3 regions of the Bradyrhizobium sp. IC3195 genome follow, and region 3 is predicted to be linked to each of the others. Evidence: predicted binding sites of a transcription regulator. Region 3 holds the regulator's gene; each other region holds the start of a gene.
The links. The regulator LexA, encoded in region 3, represses DNA repair genes until DNA is damaged. The targets are predictions, from matches to a motif close to TGTTCNNNNTGTGTTCNG.

Region 1 (2,266 bases), on a different contig from region 3:
GCGCGCGATCAACGGCGAGCCCGGATAGGCCTTGAGCTCCCCCTTCGGATTGAAGGCGCGGACGATGTCGAGATAAGGCTTCGTCAGCGCTGCGCTCTCGTTCGACAGGCGCGCCTGCAGCAGCCGCGCGATGCCGGTCAGCCATTCGCCGCCGCGGCGCGCCTCGTCGCTGTCGAGATCGTAGAGGCCGGCGCCGGCATGGGTGTCGATGACGCGGAACGCTGCCGGCTTGTCCTGCAGATAAGTAAGGATGCGCGCCAGCACGATGTGCTTGATGACATCGGCGAAGCTGCCGGCGTGGAAGGCGTGGCGGTAGTTCATGGCGGAGAGGACTACGTTGTCTGGCGCGATCCTAACCCCTGTCATTGCGAGCGCAGCGAAGCAATCCAGAAATGCGTCCGCGGAGGCACTCTGGATTGCTTCGCTGCGCTCGCAATGACTGAGCTACCCGCCCCTGATCGGCGGCATCGTCACCTGGTCGCGGCGGCAGGCGCGGCGCTCGATCTCGTCGCAGGCGCGGAATTGCAGGTCCTTGCTGAGGCAGATGCGGACCTCGGACAGCCGTGTCCGGTTGCAGGTGACCGAGACGGCGGCATTGCTGAGACCCGGATTGGCCTTGACGAAGGCCTCCTCGACCTCCGCCGGCGCAACGGTCTTGGCCTGCGCCAGATCGAGATATTCGGCCGGAATCTTGATCGCAGCGCGCGCCTTGCGGATCATCTCGAAATAGCCGCGGCCCTCCAGCCCGGAGCAGGTGCCGTGCTTGTCCCATTCGTTGAAGATCAGGCCCGGCGCCGGCATCAAATCGAGCATCGAGGAGACGATGTTGCGGTTCAGCCGCGGCGCCGGGCGCTGGCAATACTCCGGAAAACCGTTCTCGTATTGCGGCCACAGCCCATGCACCACGAAGGCGTAGGGCCGTCCGCCGCATTGCATCTGGGACCGGCCGCCCCGTTCGGCGGCTTCCTCGCAGAACGAGGGCGACCACGACAGCGCCAGCACATAGAAATCGAACTCGCCCGGGGCGTTCTGCCGCTTGTCCTGTGCCTTCGCACCGCCCGCGAGGGTGGCCAACCCCGCAGCGAGGGTCAGTGAGATCATCAGGCGGGACAACGAATGCAATCTGGAGTGAAACATGACAACGCCCCTCAACTAGACTGTGCAATACAGCCTAGCAGGCAATAGGAACATTTCAAGAACAAAATTGGGGCAGCAGCCATCGACTGGCTGATCAGCCCGAATCCGCCGCTGTTGATCAGGGCTTGGCGGCGCGGCAGGCCGGATTGTAGGCCCAGTTGCGGTCGACGCCGACGACGCACCATTCGACACCGTTGCCGTAGGAGGCAAAGCCGCCATCCTCGATGATCGAGAAATGCACCTTGCGCGCCTTGCCGTCATTGAGCATGGCCTCGCCGGTGCAATAGCGCCGCGGAATGTTGTCGGACTGCCAGGGCCGGAACGCGGTCTCGCGAACGGCGGAGAAACCGGTGATCTGCAACGAAGAATTCCAGAACGTGTATTCCTTTTCGGCGAACTCGTGCACGATCCTCGGCAGAGCCCAGTCGCAAGGGGCGACGGCACCGTCATAGCGCGGCCCGCTCAGCCAGAAATTCAGCTCCAGCGGATTGGCGGCCCTGGCCTCGCCGAGCGACAGCGCTCCCAACATGAGGCCGAGCACGGCGGCAAAGCGGAGCGATTTCAGGGAGGGGGCGCGCATGGTCAATCCGGACAGCTAAGGTCTTGCGAAGGCTGGACGGTGCCGCGAAGGTTGGGGCGGGTCAAGTGCAGCGCGGCAACACTTCGCCAGGACTTGACCAGGATGTCGCGGCCAACAGGGGTTCGGTTCTTTTCACGTCCGTCCCGGCACCGTAGACTGGCGCCAGCCAATTGGAGTGACGGGAATGCGAATCATTGCGGCCGCGGGCCTTCTTGCCAGCCTGATTGTCTCGGGCATGGCGAGCCAGTCGGCGCGCGCCGACATCTTTTCTCTGGTGCCGCCGTTCAAGGGCAACGACACCGGCGGCATCATCGCCTATTCGATGGCGACCCAGGTCGATGCGCGTCAGGTCGCCGTCGATCACTGCGCCCGCTACGGCAAGGTCGCGAAATTCCTGGGCGTGCAGGCCTATGAGGGCGGCTACATCTCGTTCTCCTGCCGCTGGGTGCCCTATGGCGCCGCCGACCGGCCGATCCGCACACTGTACTGAGGCGCTGTCGTAGGCGCCGCACCTCTCTCAGCCGGGAGCTTCCCTCATGACGCGCAAAC
Region 2 (2,266 bases), on a different contig from region 3:
GCTGGCTGTCATAGGAGAACCAGGCGCCGGACTTCTCGACGATGCCGGCCTTGACGCCGAGATCGAGGATCTCGCCCATCTTGGAGACGCCCTCGCCGTACATGATGTCGAACTCGACCTGCTTGAACGGCGGGGCCAGCTTGTTCTTGACCACCTTGACGCGCGTGGTGTTGCCGACCACCTCGTCGCGCTCCTTGATCGCGCCGATGCGGCGGATGTCGAGGCGGACGGAGGCGTAGAATTTCAGCGCATTGCCGCCGGTGGTGGTTTCCGGCGAGCCGTACATCACACCGATCTTCATGCGGATCTGGTTGATGAAGATCACCATCGTGTTGGATTTGTTGATGGAGGCCGTGAGCTTGCGCAGCGCCTGGCTCATCAACCGTGCTTGAAGTCCCGGCAGCGCATCGCCCATCTCGCCCTCGAGCTCGGCCTTCGGCACCAGCGCCGCCACCGAATCGACCACGAGAACATCGACCGCGCCCGAGCGCACCAGGGTGTCGCAGATCTCCAGCGCCTGCTCGCCGGTGTCGGGCTGCGAGATCAGGAGCTCGTCGATGTTGACGCCGAGCTTGCGGGCATAGACCGGATCGAGCGCGTGCTCGGCATCGATGAAGGCGCAGATGCCACCCTTCTTCTGCGCTTCCGCCACCGTATGCAGCGCCAGCGTGGTCTTGCCGGACGATTCCGGCCCGTAGATCTCGACGATGCGCCCCTTGGGCAGGCCGCCGATGCCGAGCGCGATATCGAGCCCGAGCGAGCCGGAGGACACCGCCTCGATGTCCATGGAGCGGTCGTTCTTGCCGAGCTTCATCACCGAGCCCTTGCCGAACTGCCGCTCGATCTGGGAGAGCGCGGCGGCCAGAGCTTTACTCTTGTCCATGGAGGATCCTTCGACGATACGCAGGGCAGTTGCGGACATTGGGTCGTGCTCCTTATGGCGAGGATTCGCGTGAGGGACAAACGGTTGCGAGGCAGCTCGGCGATAAAAGCAATGTACCCCATTTGTTCTAGGTTCGCAATATGTTCTTTTGCCCGATTTTGACTAGACCAGGAGACAACGGAGCTGGTCGAACCGGCCATGCTGGATCGTCACGCCGTCCGCACTGCGTGCACAACTGAACAGACGCGGATCCATTTCTGGATCCTAATGCATCATCACCGCGCGGACCCTGGCCACTATCGGTGATGAGAACGCTGACCTCGCGCTCCCGCCTCCTCGCAAGGAAAGAGCGCGCCATGTTGAAGCGACGACGTTTCAAGCAGCAACTGACCCTTCAGGACCGGCTGTCGGCATGGGTGAAGCAGGTCCGCGAGCAGGCGTCCAAGCTACCTCCCGGGCCGGAGCGGGACGCGCTGCTCAAGAAGGCGCGCCAGGCCGACGTTGCCAATCATCTGAACGATTGGGTCAAATCGCCAGGGCTGCAGCCGCCGAAATAGCCGGGCCTGCGCCGGGTTCCTCGAAGCGAACATGACCGGGATCAACGACGCGCGACCGGGGCGCCGTCATGTTTCCGTAATCCTACGGCACCGAACCTTTCGCGGTCTCGGGCCTTCTGTGGGGATGGGACCGCAACTTTTGGGGATCTCTGGTCATGACGAACAACGACACGCACCACGACACGCTGAGGCGAAAGCCGCTGCTGGACGCCGCCCACGAGGAGATGGTGAAGTTCGAGCGCAAGGAAAACGAGTTCCGCAAGAAGGACCGCGAAGAGCGCGCCGCCGAGCTCCGTCTGCCGCTGAACGAGATCAAGGTTCATTAGGCACTGCCAGGACCGCCGTCCGGAGCGGGCCAGGCCCGCCCGCGATGCGGCACTCCGCTCTGTTCCTTGCCCGGAACCTCCGATCGGCATCGCCGGTCGGGGCGCCGCGACCGCGGATGCACCAGGTAGCTAAATACTACCAGCAACCCCTTGGCGAAGCGATGAAATCGCCAGGACCCGTACTGTGCATGGGGTTGTTTTGCCACTTTTGAGAGGCAAGGCGCGCCGGCGCCTTCGATAGGACGGCCCAGCACGTCAGTTCCGTCTGCAGCAGCGCCTGCTAGAGCACCGCCAGCAAAACCAGACCTATCACCAGCACGACGAAGCCAGCCGCCGTCGCGGCGGCGAATGACCGCTCTACGTTATCCATATGATGCCACCCCGTTTCCGGCGCGCCACGTTTCCCCCATGGCTGCGCCGAACGGATAAATCTTGCCGACGGGTGTGTCCGCAGTGGTGCGGACGGATGTCGAAATTGGGACCGGTACGGGGCCAGTCTG
Region 3 (2,266 bases):
TGATCACGACCGGCGGTGCCTCGGTCGGCGACCACGACCTGGTCCAGCAGGCGCTCAAGGGCGAAGGCATCGCGATGGCGTTCTGGAAGATCGCGATCCGGCCGGGCAAGCCGATGATGCACGGTCGGATAGGCGCGATGCGCGTGATTGGCCTGCCCGGCAATCCCGTGTCGTCCTACGTGTGCGCCTTCCTGTTCATGGTCCCCTTGATTCGCGCCCTGTCGGGCCGTTCAGCGATTCATCATCGGCGCGAGCGCGCCGTGCTGGGCCGCGATCTCGCCGCCAACGACCAGCGCGAGGACTATCTGCGCGCGCGGCTGGAGGAGCGCGACGACGGCACGCGCGTCGCCCTTCCGGTCAGCCATCAGGACTCCTCCCTTCTTGCGAATCTCGCTGCGGCACAGGTACTTCTGGTGCGCGCACCGTTCGCGCCGAAGGCCGAGGCCGGCACGCCTTGCGAGGTGCTCCGGCTGCCCGTCTGAGCCGCCCAGCCACACGCATTCCGCGAGCTTGGCCGCGTTCACCATAAATTAAGCAGTTGCGGAACACATATCGAACATATAGTGTCCGTTCATGATTTGTTTCGAGGATGTAGCGGCTTAGTGCCGGCTTCATCGTGTCGGAATCGAACGACATCAACCGGGGGACTTTGGTCGAGATGTTGACGCGCAAACAATACGAGCTTCTGCGGTTCATCAGCGAACGTCTGAAGGAAAGCGGCGTGCCGCCGTCCTTCGACGAGATGAAGGATGCGCTCGACCTGCGCTCGAAGTCAGGCATCCATCGCCTGATCACTGCGCTCGAGGAGCGCGGCTTCATTCGCCGCCTGCCCAACCGTGCCCGTGCCATCGAGGTGATCAAGCTGCCCGAGCTCCAGGCCGCCGCCGGCAATCGCCGTGGCTTCACCCCGAGCGTGATCGAGGGCAATCTCGGCAAGGTGCGCGCGAGCTCCAGCCCGCCCGCGGACGAGGGCGAGCGCCCCGTCGCGGTGCCCGTGATGGGCCGCATCGCCGCCGGCACGCCGATCGAGGCGCTGCAGACCCGCAGCCATACCATCAGCGTGCCGCCGGACATGCTCGGCTCGGGCGAGCACTACGCGCTCGAAGTGCGCGGCGATTCGATGGTCGAGGCCGGCATCCTCGACGGCGACATGGCGCTGATCCAGCGCAACGAGACCGCAAATACCGGCGACATCGTGGTGGCATTGATCGACGACGAGGAGGCCACGCTCAAGCGCTTCCGCCGCCGCGGCGCCTCGATCGCGCTCGAGCCCGCCAATGCCGCCTACGAGGTCCGCATTCTTCCGCCGAACCGCGTGAAGATCCAGGGCAAGCTGATCGGGCTTTACCGGAAGTACTGATACGGGAAACATCAAGCGCCGCGCGCGTTTCGATCGGCATCGGCGATCCAGGATCGGAGCGGATACTTGTCCGCTCCGGCTGGACGGTTTCTCTGGTTCTGCGCCGGCTGTCCGGTCCATCTTCCCGCGCGACATTCCCCCGCGCAGGCGCGCAGCCATTTCTGCTTCGCCGGTAGAGTTGTGCCGGCAGTGCTGATAGCTCCGGCCGAATGCAAGGACGCGAGGTTTGTTCCTATCGAATCCGGGAAAGATAATGTGATCGCGCGCTGCGGACGCGAGCCGCAGATTTGCCCATAACCGAGCAGAGCGTTGTATGCTTCCACTCTGATAGAGGCCTGCGCCTCGAAAGAGACGCGGGTCGCTATCCCAGCATGAGGAGCACCCGATGTGTGACTACAGCCTGCATGCCGTCGCGACGCGCCCCGCCGAAGTCGGCGAGACGATCGTCACGACAACCTTCCGCGGCACCTCGACGCGCGGTTTCGCTTCCGAAGCCGATCCCTCCGTCGCGGTCTGTCTGCTGCCGGGGACGGAGCTCGCTTTCGCCGACAATGTCCGCTACGACAACCGCTGGATCTGGACGCGCACCGTGAACTCTCGCGTCGGCAAGTTCGGCAAGATCGACCCGCACATTCCCGATCGCCATCATGACGCGATCGAATTCCCCGACGGCAAATACGTGCTGGTGACGCAGCTCGTCGAAGGTCAGCGCGCGACCGTGCTGCAATTGCCGGTGACGCAGCCAGCCCCCGAGCGCGAGCACAAGCCGCAGATCGTCGCCGACACGCGGCCCACGATCACGCGCCTGCCGATCGGCTGACGCCCTTCGGCCGACAGGCCGAGCCCGGGATTGAAATTGCCGTCGCCGGCCGAGGCCGGCGAGCCCGGTAAGTTTGTGTTTCAGGA

Region 1: I6F09_RS28620 (ribonuclease T2) is a predicted target of LexA. The motif match lies at 1,184-1,201, and genes of this name have one in related genera.
Region 2: recA (recombinase RecA) is a predicted target of LexA. The motif match lies at 1,014-1,031, and genes of this name have one in related genera.

The regions. Positions count from the first base shown of each region.
Region 1 is NZ_JADYVG010000019.1:139,577-141,842, forward strand. It holds gene rlmJ (23S rRNA (adenine(2030)-N(6))-methyltransferase RlmJ) at 1-321, opposite strand, end outside; gene I6F09_RS28620 (ribonuclease T2) at 445-1,137, opposite strand; gene I6F09_RS28625 (hypothetical protein) at 1,256-1,717, opposite strand; gene I6F09_RS28630 (hypothetical protein) at 1,902-2,207, shown strand; gene I6F09_RS28635 (DUF3617 family protein) at 2,254-2,266, shown strand, end outside.
Region 2 is NZ_JADYVG010000002.1:666,052-668,317, forward strand. It holds gene recA (recombinase RecA) at 1-922, opposite strand, end outside; gene I6F09_RS06955 (hypothetical protein) at 1,240-1,440, shown strand; gene I6F09_RS06960 (hypothetical protein) at 1,596-1,766, shown strand.
Region 3 is NZ_JADYVG010000009.1:55,240-57,505, forward strand. It holds gene glp (gephyrin-like molybdotransferase Glp) at 1-482, shown strand, start outside; gene lexA (transcriptional repressor LexA) at 659-1,360, shown strand; gene I6F09_RS18995 (hypothetical protein) at 1,746-2,180, shown strand.